Regions from separate parts of the Mesorhizobium sp. KR1-2 genome, predicted to be linked through region 1. Evidence: predicted binding sites of a transcription regulator. Region 1 holds the regulator's gene; each other region holds the start of a gene.
The links. The regulator PhoB, encoded in region 1, activates phosphate uptake and scavenging genes when phosphate is short. The targets are predictions, from matches to a motif close to TGTCATNNANCTGTCAT.

Region 1 (3,469 bases):
CGGAGGTGATCCTGATGGACGAGCCGTGCTCGGCGCTCGACCCCATCGCCACCGCGCGCGTGGAGGAACTGATCGACGAGCTGCGCCAGAACTACACCATCGTCATCGTCACCCACTCCATGCAGCAGGCGGCGCGCGTGTCGCAGCGCACCGCCATGTTCCATCTCGGCCAGCTGGTCGAGGAGGGGGAGACCGACAAGATGTTCACCAACCCCGACGACAAGCGCACGCAGGACTATATTACCGGGCGCTTCGGCTGAGCCGCCGCTTGGCCGAACCCCACGCGCAGATTGCGAGGACCAGCATCATGGGCAAACACACCGTCACCTCCTTCGACGAGGATCTCGGGCACATCGACCGCCTGCTCAGGGACATGGGCGACCTTGCCGCGGCGATGGTCAGCGCCTCGATCCAGGCGTTGATAAACTCCGACAACGCGCTGGCCCAGCGCGTGATCTCCGACGATGCGGTGATGGATGCCCGCCAGCGCGAGCTGGACGACCGCGCCATCACGCTGATCGCCAAGCGCCAGCCCATGGCGCAGGACCTGCGCGCCGTGGTCGGCGCCATCCGCATGGCCGGCGATCTCGAACGTATCGGCGATCTCGCCAAGAACATCGCCAAGCGCGTCAACGCCGTGGGCGAGAGCGCCATGCCGCGCAGCCTTGCCCACTCGATCGAGACGATGTCGGCCATGGTGCTGGACCAGGTCAACGGCGTGGTCGACAAATATGTCTCGCGCGAGCCCGAGGGGCTAAAGACGCTGCGGGCCGCGGACGAGAAGATCGACGTGAAATACACCGCCGTGTTCCGCGAGCTTCTCACCTACATGATGGAAGACCCGCGCAACATCACCGCCTGCACGCATCTCCTGTTCTGCGCCAAGAATCTCGAGCGCATCGGCGACCACGTCACCAATATCGCCGAAAACGCCTATTACGTGCTGACCGGGCAGCAGCTTCCGCCAAACCGGCCGAAGCTCGACGAAACCTCGCTGGCGACGCCGGCGGTCTGAGGCAGAGCTTCCAAATGATGATTGCACCGAAAATCATGGTGGTGGAGGACGAGGAGCCGCTCGGCGTCCTGCTCCGCTACAACCTGGAATCGGAAGGCTATCAGGTCGAGGTCGTGCCACGCGGCGACGAGGCCGAGATCCGGCTGCAGGAAAACGTGCCGGACCTTCTGGTGCTGGACTGGATGCTGCCGGCGGTTTCCGGCATCGAACTGTGCCGGCGCCTGAGGATGCGGCCCGAGACCGAGCGCCTGCCCATCATCATGCTGACGGCGCGCGGCGAGGAGAGCGACCGCGTGCGCGGCCTTTCCACCGGCGCCGACGACTATCTGGTCAAGCCGTTCTCCACGCCCGAGTTCATGGCGCGGGTGAAGGCGCTGCTGCGCCGCGCCAAGCCCGAGGTCCTGTCCAGCGTGCTCAAGGTCGGCGACATCATGCTCGACCGCGAGGCGCACCGGATCTATCGCGGCAAGACCGAGATCAAGCTCGGGCCCACCGAGTTTCGCCTGCTGGAATTCATGATGCGGCATCCGGGCCGCGTCTTCTCGCGCAGCCAGCTGCTCGACAATGTCTGGGGCGAGACGATCTATATCGACGAGCGCACGGTCGACGTGCATGTCGGGCGCCTGCGCAAGGCGGTGAACCACGGCCGCATGCCGGACGTCATCCGCACCATCCGCGGCTCGGGCTACGCGATCCGCGAAGACTGAGCCGTCGTTCAGGCCGCGCCTTCGGTGCTTGCCGGCGCGGCGCCGGGCGCGAATATCTCGCGGTCGACGAAGGTGAGGGCGTTCATGGTGCAGCCCTCGCGGATCAGCGGCACTTCGTTGGGCTCGATGTCGAAGGATATCTCGCCGTTGTGCTGGCCGCCGGCGGTCTTGGCGATCGCCTCGCGCAGTGCCGGCTCGATCAGGTCGAAAGCGGTCGCGCCGATGCCGACCAGCGCGACCGGCGCCGGGTCGATCAGCGCAAACAGGCTGCCGAGGCCGAAGCCGATGGCCTCTCCGGCGACGCGGAAGGCCTCGCGCTCGGGACCGTCGGCCGCGCGCGCCCGGTCGGCCAGAGCCCGTATCTCCTCGTCCGAAATGTCGGCCAGGGGGGCCTCGTCCTCGCTCCAGCGTCCGGCGTTGCGCCAGATCGCGTAGTTGCCGGCATAGGCCTCCACGCAGCCGCGCCGGCCGCAGCGGCACAGTGCCCCGTCGGGCCGGTGGATCATGTGGCCGAACTCGCCGCCCGACGACTGCGTGCCGGTGAACGGCTCGCCCCTCAGCATCATGCCCATGCCGATGCCGTGCGAGAGCAGGATGGCGATGAAGTCGTTGCGGTAGCGCTCGGGCCGGCGCCAGCGCAGCGCCACCGCGATCATGTTGCAGTCGTTGTCCACCGTGACGGGAATGCCGGTGGCGGCTTCGAGCCGGTCGCCGAATTCGAGATGCGCGTGCGGGGTGATCGGCGACCACAGCATAATGCGCGAGACGGAATCGGTGATGCCCTGCACGGCCATGCCGATGCGCAGCACGCGCCGGCCGGCGGCGCGGCGCGCCTCGATCTGCCGGCACACCATGGCCACGCAGTCGCCGAGGAGCGCTTCGCGCGACATGGTCAGCGTGTCGAGGCGGCGCTCCTCCGCCGCGATGACCTGCCCGGAATAGTCGACCACCGCGACCGCGAGAAGGTGGAGGGAGAGCACAACGGTGACGATTTCGGCGGCATCGGGGGCAAGGCCCAGCGCCACCTGGGGCCGGCCGCGCTTCGAGCTGACTGCTTCCGTCCCCTTGGTCTCGACGAGGATGCCTTCGGCGATGAGGTCGGCCGAGATCGCGGAAATGGTCGAATGGCTGAGGCCGGTCGAGCCGGCGATCTCGGTGCGGGACGGCTGGCCCGCGCGCCGCACGGCCGCGATGACCATGGCTCGGTTGCGCTTGCGCAGATCGTCGTGACGGATCGCCGTCGACATGTTCGGCATTCCTCCCGGCCCCGTAGCGCTGAGCACATTCCAGTTCGCACGCCCCGCGTCAACGGTCATACAAGGATATTGACAGAACTCGGGCCATACGCCATTCTTTTTTTCGAGGCTCGAAAAAATAGCCTCGACCAAGGCCGCAGACCATCGTCATCGCGCCCTGGAGGGGGCGCAGGGAGGAAATCATGAAGAAGTTTGCAACCGCCATGCTGGCGGGTGTTGCTCTGTCCATGTCGCTGGCTGCCGTGGCGCAGGCGAAGGACAAGATCATTGGCGTCTCCTGGTCGAACTTCCAGGAGGAGCGCTGGAAGACCGACGAGGCGGCGATCAAGGCCGCGCTCGAAGCCTCGGGCGACAAGTATATTTCCGCCGACGCCCAGTCCTCGGCGTCCAAGCAGCTGACCGACGTGGAAAGCCTTATCTCGCAGGGCGCCAACGCGCTGATCATCCTGGCGCAGGACTCCAGCGCGATCGGGCCCGCTGTCGAGAAGGCC
Region 2 (3,469 bases), on a different contig from region 1:
CGTCCAGCTCCAGCTCCACCTCGCCGATGCGGATCTCACCGACGAAGGGGTGGTTGCGGCCATAGCCGCGCTGCGTGGAATAGCCGAGCGCGAGCAGAAAACCTTCGTCGCCGCGGGCCAGTGCCTGCAGGCGCAGGTCGCGCTCGATGGGGAAGTCCAGCGGCTCGCGCGTCAGGTCGCCGGTGACGTGATCCAGCGGCATGTCGCCATCGCCTTCGATTAGGCCCTCATGCGCCAGGATTTCCGAAACGCGCGGCATCCGCCCAGCTTCGGCGTCGCGCTGTTCGGGCTCATCGACCGGCGAGCCGGCAGCGATCTCGGGGTCGAGCAGGCGGTGGGTGTAGTCGAAGGTGGGGCCGAGCAGCTGGCCGCCCGGCAGGTCCTTATAGGTTGCAGAAACGCGACGCTCGACCAGCATGGCGCCGGTGTCGATGGCGTTGGTGTAGCCGAAGCGCGGCAGCGTGGTGCGATAGGCGCGCACCAGGAATACCGCCTCGATCAGGTCGCCGCGCGACTGGGCAATGGCGAGCGCGGCCAGCTCACGATCATAGAGCGACCCTTCAGCCATGACGCGATCGACACCGAGCGCGAGCTGTTCCACGATCTGGTCGATGCGCAGCGCCGGCACCAAACGGTCGCCGCGGCGACGGTCGGCAAGCAGCTTGTGCGCGTTGGAAATGGCGGCATCGCCGCCTTTGACGGCCACATACATGGGTCAGGCCTCCGTGGTCTTGATGCGCGTGGTGCGCGGCAGGCAGGCCACCCCTTCGGGTGCGGCCAGTATGACGTCGACGCCACGCGGGAAGCGGGCGCGGTTCTGCTTCCACTGCTCGACAAAGTGGCGCGGCAGGGAAACGGGCGCGAAAGCGAGCAACGTTTCGATGCCGGGGCCTTCGAGGTGAAGCGTCTCGCCACCCGAAAGGCTGGGCACCTGGAGGATGAGCGTGGTGGAGCGGTCGGGATATTCCTGCGACCCTTGCGCGAAATTCTCGAGCGCGATGAGCTCAGCCGGGCCCGAGACGATGGCGAAATGCGCGTCGGCCGGAGCGTGGGCCAGCGGCGCGCCGGTGTGGAAGCCGAGCCAGTGCCTGGCAGCGGGCGATGCCTGCAGGGCCGGATCGAGCCAGAGCGGCGTGTCGGCGTCGCAAAGCGACAGCGCAACGGCAGCCGCGACCGGCGAAAGCGGCGCGGGCGGAGCGGTGAGCTCGCCGCAGGGCTGGATGGTGCCGGGGCGCGCCATAGCGTCCATGACGGCGCGGAACATCGTCTGCGCGTCGAAGACCGGATTGGCGAAGCCGCCGTCTATTGCCTCAATTTGCATCAATCCTCTCCGCGTACCATGGTGAAGAAGTCGACCTTGGTCGCCGCCGCCTCGGCGTGGCGACGTTCATCGGCTTCGGCTTGAGCCGCCTGCAGCGGCGCGATGATCTTGGTTTCGATGTCGTTGCGGCGCGACGTGTCCTGCCAGAGCGCATCGGCTATGGCCGAAAGCAGCGCCTTTTCCTTGTCGCGGCCGAGCGCATAGGCATGGCCCACGGCGCCGCCCTCCACCCGCACCGTGGCGCGGGTGACGGTCGCCTCGCCGAAGTTGAACGGCGCACCGCCGCCGCCGATCCGCCCGCGCACCGTGACGAGCCCGGTTTCTGGTCCGCGCAGCCGCTGCGCATCGCGCGGCAGGCCGGATGCGTCCCACAGCGCCTTCAGCGTTTCGCCCGGCGCGTCGGCAAGCGCGGCCATCGCCGCCTTGCGCGCCAGCGCCTCTTCCTTTTCGTGCCGCCTATCGGTCTTCATGGCCGCTCCATTGACTTCCGTAGATTTGTCTATTGCTCTATACAACAGAACAAATTATACTCCCTTTCTAATTGCTGTCCATGACGGCTGGATGACGGAGCGGGCAAAATGGAGCACACCGGCGAAGACCAGATGGAACGCCGCAGCGGCGTGGCGCTGTGGCGGCAGGTGGCCGACCGCATCCGGCTGGGCATCAGCAACGGAACGCTGGGAGAAGGCGGCAGGCTGCCGCCGGAAATCACGCTGTCGCAGCAATTCGGCGTGAACCGCCACACGGTGCGGGCGGCGATCTCGGCGCTGGTGCAGGAAGGTGTGCTGCGTGCCGAGCAGGGGCGCGGCACGTTTGTCGAAAGTCGCAAGCGGCTGGCCTATCCGATCAGCGCGCGCACCCGCTTTTCCACCGGGCTGAAGGACCAGACCCGGGCGCGCAAGGTGATCTCGCTTGCCCACGCGATCGAGCCGGCGGCGGGGCGCGTCGCCGAGGCCTTGCAACTGGAGCCGGGCGCGCCGGTGCTGCGGCTAGAGACGGTGAGCGAGGCCGACGGCCGGCGCGTCTCACGCGGCACGAGCTGGTTCGACGCCACCCGTTTTCCGGGCTTCGCCGAGATATTTGCCGAGACCGGTTCGGTGACGGCGAGCTTCGCCCGCTTCGGCGTGGACGATTATGTTCGCCGCTCGACGCTGGTATCGGCGCGGCATGCGGATGCCGACGACCTCGACACCCTGAAACTGTCGCCCGGCGCCATCGTGCTGGTGGCAGTGGCTATCAATGACGATCTCGGCGGTCGGCCGATCCAGTTCGCCGAGACGCATTTTGCCGCCGATCTGGTGGAGCTGACGATCGAGACGTAGGGATGGTCCTGGCCCGCAGTTATCCGAGCCGCGACGAATTGCGAGGTCTCGGCTCAAATCTCCGCAGGTCACGCAAGGCATTAGTCGCACGACGGTCGAGGCCTGGATCCCCGGAGCCTCCGCACTTCGCTGCGCTCGTGCTTCGGCCCGAGGATGACGGATTGCTTTTTTGCTCCGCGCCAATCTCCGACGCTGGCGATTGGCACTGCCCTCTCCACCGTCATCCTCGGGCCCCGAGCGCGAGCGTAGCGAGCGGCCGAGGGGTTCCGGGGACCCATGCCTCGATGGTGACGAAGGCCGCTCCCAATCAGAAGAGCTCGCAGCCGCCTCACACCGCCACCGAATGCCGGGCGCCGTTGTTGCCGAGATAGGCGTCGAAGGCCGAGACCACCGCGCGCACCACCGGCCGGCCGCGGTCGGTGACGACAAAGCGGTCGCCGTCGCGCGCGATCAGGCCGTCCTCGTCCTGCGCCACCAGCCGGTCGGCAAGCTCGATCACCGGTGCTCCACTGGCGCCGAAGCTGCGGGCGAATTCCGACCGCGAGAAGAAGAAGTCGCACATCAGCCGCTCGATCACCCAGGCGCGCATGCGGTCTTCCACCGACAGCGCAAAGCCCTTCGCCACGGCAAGCCCGCATTCGGACACCAGCCGCTCGTACTCGCCGGTGGCCGTGTTGTTCTGGACATAGCCTTGGCTCAGCTTGCCGATGGCCGAGGCGCCGAAGCCGATAAGCGTGTCGAGGTCGTCGACCGTATAGCCCTGGAAATTGCGCCGTAGCCGGCCCTCGCGATGCGCCACCGCCATGGAGTCGGCCGGCTTGGCGAA
Region 3 (3,469 bases), on a different contig from region 1:
CCTCGGCCGCATCCACCAGCGCTCGCACGATGGGGCTGTCATTGGAGGTGCGATACAGCGTCTGCTTGATCGCAACCACCTCCGGATCGGCGGCCGCCTGGCGCAGGAACTGCACCACCACGTCGAAGGATTCATAAGGGTGGTGGACGATGAAGTCCTTCTCCCGGATCGCCGCGAAGCAGTCGCCGCCGTGATCGCGCACGCGCTCCGGGAAGCGCGGATTGAAAGGCGGGAACTTCAGGTCGTCGCGCGGCAGCGACACGATCTCGGATATCTGATTGAGCGCCAAAGGCCCCGTCAGCACGCTGATGCGCGCGGGCGATACGCCAAGCTCGGTGGCGACGAATTCGCGCAGCTCGTCCGGCATCTGGCTGTCGAACTCGATGCGGATAACCTGCCCGCGCCTGCGGCGCTTCAACGCGGTCTCGAACAGTCGCACAAGATCTTCGGCTTCTTCCTCGACCTCGATATCACTGTCGCGAATGATGCGGAACGTGCCCGAACCCTTGACCTCATAGCCGGGGAAGAGCTTCCCGATAAAGATATTGACCGCTTCCTCAAGCGGAATGAAGCGCACAGAGCCCTTGCGGTCGGGAAGCCTGATGTAGCGCTTCAGCGCCACCGGCAGACGGAGCAGCGCCGTCATCTCTTCGCCGTTCTTGCGCTGGCGCAGTTGCAGGGCGATGGAAAAGCCAAGATTCGGAATGAACGGGAACGGATGCGCCGGGTCGATGGACAGAGGGGTCAGAACCGGGAATATCTGCTCCATGAAATGGCCTTCGAGCCAGGCCCCTTCCTCCTTGCTCAGAGCGTCGCTCGAGACACTCTCGATACCCTCCTTCTTCAGGAGAGCCACCAGTTCGGAAAGGCTCTTTTGCTGGTCCTCCTGCAGCCGCTCGACCTCGACCAGAATCCGCTCGAGCTGCTGCTCGGGCGTGCGCCCGTCCGGGCTCTTGATGGCGATTCCCTGGCGAACCTGACCGGCGAGGCCAGCCACCCGCACCATGAAGAACTCATCGAGATTGGCGGCAGAGATCGACAGGAAGCGCACGCGCTCCAGCAGCGGGTGGTGCTGGTTCTGCGATTCCTCCAGGACGCGACGGTTGAACTGAAGCCAGGAAAACTCGCGGTTTACGAAACGGTCCGGATTGCCGGAGGAAACGTCTCCGTCAGCAGTGCTTACTGTCGTGAATTCGGTCTGGACCGGCCTGAGTTCGTTCATGTCCCTCTTTATCCTTTGCGACGCTTTGCCGCTTGTTCGGCACAGCTTACCTCCTGACAGCGTTTTGCGACAGTTTGATTTCACACCGCTTGCAAAGCGATTGGCGAAGCACCAAACCCCTGCTATGAGCAGGCGCAAAGTGACAGGAGAAAGCCATGGCCGGCGGTTCCATTCCCCATTTCCAGAATGACGCGGGTTACGCCGTCATCGAGATCGGCGTTAAGGAATTCATGTGCGTGGGCGCCACGCCCCCCTTCGATCATCCGCACGTGTTCCTCGACATGGGCGCCGATTCCGAAAAGGTCTGCCCGTACTGCTCGACGCTCTACCGCTTCAACGGCTCGCTGAAGCCCAACGAGACGCGCCCGGAAAACTGCCTCTATCAGACCCAGGCTGCCTGAGCGGTTTCCCCGCCGGCGGCCGATCCGATGGGCATATCGCGGTCCAGGCAGATCATCGTCGCAGGCGCCGGCATTGCCGGCCTGACTGCGGCCCTCGCCTTTGCCCGGCGCGGTTTTTCGGTTGATGTCTTCGAGCGTTCCGAAAGCCTCGTCGAGGTCGGCGCAGGCCTGCAACTTTCCCCCAACGCCACCCGCATCCTCGACCGGCTCGGTGTTCTGGAGTTGCTCTTGCCGAAGGCCGTGCGGCCACGCGGCGTGATCCTCCGGGATGCCAGGACGCTGTCGGAGCTGGCGCGCGTACCCTTGGGCGACAGCGCCGAGCAGCGCTGGCATGCGCCCTATCTCGTCGCCCATCGAGCCGATCTTCAAGGCGCGCTTCTTGAAGCGGTGGCCCTGCAGCCGGCCATTCGGCTGGTGACCGGCGCGACCGTGGCCGGGCTGACGCCCCGCCCCCCCGGCGTCGCCGTCACGCTCGATCGCGCCGGTGGTATCGACCAGACGACCGGCCTGCTTCTGGTCGGCGCTGACGGCGTCTGGTCGGCAGTTCGCGGCCTGCTCGGCATCGCAGACGGAAGCCGCTTCGCCGGCGAACTGGCCTGGCGCACGGTCATCGACGCTGACAGCGACATAGGCCAGGCATTTGCGGGGATCGGCGCAAGGGATGCCGTCAACGCCTTCCTGCATCCCGGCTTCCACCTCATCGCCTATCCGGTGCGTGGCGGCGCGGCGTTCAATCTGGTCGCCTTCACGCGCGGCCAACGCATTGCCGAAGGCTGGTCGGGCGCGGCCAATGCCGCAATCCTGGAGCAGGCCATGCGCCACACCGCGCCTGCGCTGGCGCGACTCGCCCGCGATGCCGGGCCGTGGACGGCTTGGCCGATCCACACAGTGCGACCGCAAACGCCCTGGACCGCTCCGGGCGTTGCGCTGATCGGCGACGCCGCTCATGCGATGACGCCCTTTGCGGCACAGGGAGCAGCCATGGCGATCGAGGATGCCGACACGCTCGCCGCGTTCGTCGCCTCCGAGCCGGGCAATGTCGCCGCAGCGCTGGCGGCGTGGGAACGATCGCGCCGGCCGCGCATTGCGGCGGTCGCCCGGCGCGGCGCCTTCAATCATTTCGCCTGGCAGGCCTGGGGGCCGATCGCGCTGGTCCGCAATCTCGTGCTGAAAACCCGCCCGCCCGAAAAGCTCGCCGCCGACCTCGACTGGCTCTACGGCTGGGAGCCGGCGCGGGGCTGACTCCGTACCGATGATGCCCAAGCGGCATGAAAAAAGCCCGGTTCAAAACCGGGCTTTTGTGTTTCCAGGCGATCCCGCCGAGAACGCGATGGCCTTTCCCAGGAGCATGATCTTGTCCGAAAAGTCTGCAACTTTTCGGGATCATGCTTTAGTGCAGGATCTGGCTGAGGAACAGCTTCGTCCGCTCGTGCTGGGGATTGTCGAAGAACTCGGCCGGTGTGTTCTGCTCGACGATCTGGCCCTGGTCCATGAAGATCACCCGGTTGGCGACCTTGCGCGCAAAGCCCATCTCGTGCGTCACGCACAGCATGGTCATGCCCTCTTCGGCCAGGCCCACCATGGTCTCCAGCACCTCCTTGATCATCTCCGGGTCGAGCGCCGAGGTCGGCTCATCGAACAGCATGATGCGCGGGTTCATGCACAGCGAGCGGGCGATCGCCACGCGCTGCTGCTGGCCGCCCGACAGCTGGCCGGGGTATTTGTTGGCCTGCTCGGGGATCTTCACGCGCTTGAGGAAATGCATCGCGATCTCCTCGGCCTGCTTTTTGGGCATCTTGCGCACCCAGATCGGCGCTAGCGTGCAGTTCTCCAGGATCGTCAGATG
Region 4 (3,469 bases), on a different contig from region 1:
AGCCGGCAATCCGCACGAACAAGCAATAAGGGGCTTGGGACTTAAGGGCGACGGATTTGATCCGCCGCCCTTTCGATTCGCGCGGTCGCCGTTCAGCCTGTGCCCGTCTTCCGCCATGTTAGTGTCCGGACGAACTGCCGGTCAGGCGGCCAGCACCGTCTTCGGCTCTGCCATTTCGTAGCCGAGTGCCTCGGCCACCGCGCGGTTGGTGATCCTGCCCTTGTGCACGTTCAGCCCGTTGCGCAGATGCGGCTCGTCCACCAGCGCCTTCAGCCCCTTGTCCGCCAGTTGCAGGCCATAGTGCAACGTCGCGTTGTTCAGGGCGTGTGCCGACGTCACCGGCACCGCGCCCGGCATATTGGCCACGCAGTAGTGGATGATGCCGTCCACCTCATAGGTGGGGTGGGCGTGGGTGGTCGCGTGCGAGGTCTCGAAGCAGCCGCCCTGGTCGATGGCCACGTCCACCAGCACCGAGCCCTTCTTCATGCCCGACAGCATTTCGCGGGAGACGAGCTTTGGCGCGGCCGCGCCCGGGATCAGCACGGCACCGACCACCACGTCGGCCGAGAAGCACTCCTCCTCCAGCGCCTCGACGGTTGAGTAGCGGGTGTGAACGCGCCCGCCGAAGATGTCGTCGAGCTGGCGCAGGCGCGGGATGAAGCGGTCCAGAATGGTGACCTCGGCGCCGAGGCCAACCGCCATCTTGGCAGCATTCAGGCCGACCACGCCGCCGCCGATGATCGCGACCTTGCCAGGCTGCACCCCGGGCACGCCGCCCAGGAGCACGCCACGGCCGCCATTGACCTTCTGCAGCGCCGTTGCGCCGGCCTGTATCGCCAGGCGGCCGGCAACCTCGGACATGGGCGCAAGCAGTGGCAAGCCGCCGCGATCGTCTGTGACTGTCTCGTAGGCGATTGCCGTGACGCCGGACGCCAGCAGGCCCTTGGCCTGTTCGGGGTCGGGCGCGAGGTGAAGATAGGTGTAGAGGATCTGGCCCTCGTGCAACTGCACCCATTCGTTGGGCTGCGGTTCCTTCACCTTCACGATCATGTCCGATCGGGCAAAGACCTCTTCGGCTGTCCTGGCGATGGTCGCGCCGGCGGCGCGGTAGGCGTTGTCGTCTGCGCCGATGCCGGCCCCGGCGCCGGTTTCGACAAGAACGTCATGGCCGTGGGCGGCGTATTCGCGGACCGCGCCGGGTGTCAGTCCGACGCGGAATTCGTTGTTCTTGATTTCCTTGGGGCATCCAACGCGCATGTGGGTCCTCCGTTTATTCCCTTGACGCATGGTAAAGTGATGAAATCACAGATTCGGTCACGCATCCTTGCGAATTTGGTTGCCTGATGGCCGCAAGATCGATACTTTTTGCGTAAAATAAATAGTTATTCGAAGGAACAGCGAAAAGTGTCACTGGATAGGATCGATATCGCCATATTGGACGCCCTGCAGCGGGACGGGCGCATTCCCAATGCGGCTTTGGCGGAGAAGGTCGGGCTGTCGCAGTCGGCCTGTTCGCGCCGGCTCGATAACCTTGAAAAGAGCGGCGTCATCCGTGGTTATCACGCGCGGCTGTCCAATGCCGCGCTCGGGCATCAGATGACGGCGATCGTACATATTTCGCTGTCGGGGCAGTTCGAGAAGACGCTTTCCGATTTCGAAGCGGCCGTGAAGCGCTGCCCCAATATCCTCTCCTGCCATCTCATGTCGGGCGAATACGACTACATTCTGCGCATCGCTGCCAAGGATCTCGCCGATTATGAGCGCATCCACAAGGAATGGCTGTCGGCGATGCCGCATGTGACGAAGATCAACTCGTCCTTCGCCCTGCGCGAGATCATCGACCGCACCGCCCTGGGCATGAAGCCGGAACTCGCCTGAGAGTTTTTGCCCCTTCCTTGCCGCCCCGCCGATTTGGCGGGGCTTTTTGTTTGTGGGGCTTGCTTGCCGGTTCCTTTTCCGCCTCGGCGGACGCGCCCCGATCGCCCTTTCGAGGGTCCGGGGGCACCCGTCATTCCCTTGTCATCCTCGCCTGCTGGACTCGCCAAAAATTCGGCGCGAAACTCTCCGGGTTTCGACGTCGATTTTTTTGAGCCTTATTCACAGGAGAGAAAACTCATGTCGCAGGTGCTTCCCCCTATCACCCGCCGGTCGTTTCTAGCAGGCTCCGCTGCTGTCGGTGCCCTGGTGATGCTTCATCCCTTCTCGGCGCGCGCACAGGCCAATCAGGCGCATCTCAGGATCATGGAGACCACCGACATCCATGTGAACGTGCTGCCCTACGACTACTACGCCGACAAGCCCAACGACACGATGGGCCTTTCCCGGACCGCCTCGATCATCGATGCCGTGCGCAAGGAAGCCACCAACAGCATGCTGATCGACAACGGCGACCTTTTGCAGGGCAGCCCCATGGGCGACTACATCGCCTATGAGAAGGGCCTGAAGGAGGGTGACGTTCACCCGATCATGAAGGGCATGAACCTGCTCGGCTACGAGTGCTCGACGCTCGGCAACCACGAGTTCAACTACGGCCTGTCCTTCCTCGACAAGGTGCTGGCCGGCGCGAACTTCCCCTTTGTCTGCGCCAACCTAATCCGTGGCACCGAACTCGCCTCCAATCCGCGCGACGACAAGCTCTATCTCAAGCCCTATGTGATCCTCGACAGGAAGCTCAAGGACGGCGCCGGCGAAGAACACCCGATCCGCATCGGCGTCATCGGCTTCGTCCCGCCGCAGGTCATGATCTGGGACGCCAAGAACCTGACCGGCAATGTCATCGCGCGCGACATAGTGCAGGCGGCCAAGGCCTGGGTGCCGCAGATCAAGGAGGAGGGCGCCGATGTCGTGATCGCGCTGTCTCACTCCGGCATCGATGCCAAGCAGAGCGACATGATGGAGAACGCGTCGCTGTTCCTGGCCGGCGTGGACGGTATCGACGCCGTCTTCACCGGCCACCAGCATCTGGTTTTCCCCGGCAAGAAGGATTTCCAGGGGCTTGAGGCCGTCGACACGGAAAAGGGCACCCTCATGGGCAAGCCCGCCGTCATGGGCGGCTTCTGGGGCTCGCATATGGGCCTGATCGACCTCCTTCTGGAGCGCGACGGCAACAAGTGGCGCGTGGCGTCGGCCACTTCCGAGGCGCGGCCGATCTATGAGCGCGTCGACAACAAGAACAAGGCGCTCGTCGAGGACGATAGCCGCCTCGTCGATGCGCTCAAGGAAGATCATGAGGCGACGCTTGCCTATGTGCGCCGCCCGGTCGGCAAGACGTCCGCGCCGCTCTATTCCTACTTCGCGCTGGTCGCCGACGATCCGTCGGTGCAGATCGTGAGCCAGGCGCAGACTTGGTACATCAAGGACTTGCTGAAGGATTCGAAGTGGAAGGACCTTCCTGTGCTCTCGGCAGCTGCGCCCTTCAAGGCCGGCGGCCGCGGCGGCGCCGACTACTATACGGACGTGCCGGCCGGCG

Region 2: a site for PhoB is predicted at 1,872-1,888, ahead of phnF (phosphonate metabolism transcriptional regulator PhnF). Genes of this name have one in related genera too.
Region 3: a site for PhoB is predicted at 1,289-1,305, ahead of ABLE85_RS03635 (RNA degradosome polyphosphate kinase). Genes of this name have one in related genera too.
Region 4: a site for PhoB is predicted at 2,007-2,023, ahead of ABLE85_RS14230 (bifunctional 2',3'-cyclic-nucleotide 2'-phosphodiesterase/3'-nucleotidase). Genes of this name have one in related genera too.

What each region holds. Positions count from the first base shown of each region.
Region 1 is NZ_JBDZDS010000005.1:163,102-166,570, forward strand. Features, by position in the region: gene pstB (phosphate ABC transporter ATP-binding protein PstB) at 1-260, shown strand, start outside; gene phoU (phosphate signaling complex protein PhoU) at 308-1,015, shown strand; gene phoB (phosphate regulon transcriptional regulator PhoB) at 1,033-1,722, shown strand; gene ABLE85_RS12450 (ROK family protein) at 1,731-2,969, opposite strand; gene xylF (D-xylose ABC transporter substrate-binding protein) at 3,161-3,469, shown strand, end outside.
Region 2 is NZ_JBDZDS010000011.1:74,894-78,362, forward strand. Features, by position in the region: gene ABLE85_RS20080 (carbon-phosphorus lyase complex subunit PhnI) at 1-712, opposite strand, end outside; gene phnH (phosphonate C-P lyase system protein PhnH) at 716-1,321, opposite strand; gene phnG (phosphonate C-P lyase system protein PhnG) at 1,321-1,791, opposite strand; gene phnF (phosphonate metabolism transcriptional regulator PhnF) at 1,900-2,643, shown strand; gene hemN (oxygen-independent coproporphyrinogen III oxidase) at 2,972-3,469, opposite strand, start outside.
Region 3 is NZ_JBDZDS010000001.1:750,318-753,786, reverse strand. Features, by position in the region: gene ABLE85_RS03635 (RNA degradosome polyphosphate kinase) at 1-1,222, opposite strand, end outside; gene ABLE85_RS03630 (zinc-finger domain-containing protein) at 1,378-1,623, shown strand; gene ABLE85_RS03625 (FAD-dependent monooxygenase) at 1,651-2,865, shown strand; gene ABLE85_RS03620 (amino acid ABC transporter ATP-binding protein) at 3,014-3,469, opposite strand, start outside.
Region 4 is NZ_JBDZDS010000006.1:179,150-182,618, reverse strand. Features, by position in the region: gene ABLE85_RS14245 (hypothetical protein) at 1-1, shown strand, start outside; gene ald (alanine dehydrogenase) at 142-1,257, opposite strand; gene ABLE85_RS14235 (Lrp/AsnC family transcriptional regulator) at 1,405-1,878, shown strand; gene ABLE85_RS14230 (bifunctional 2',3'-cyclic-nucleotide 2'-phosphodiesterase/3'-nucleotidase) at 2,116-3,469, shown strand, end outside.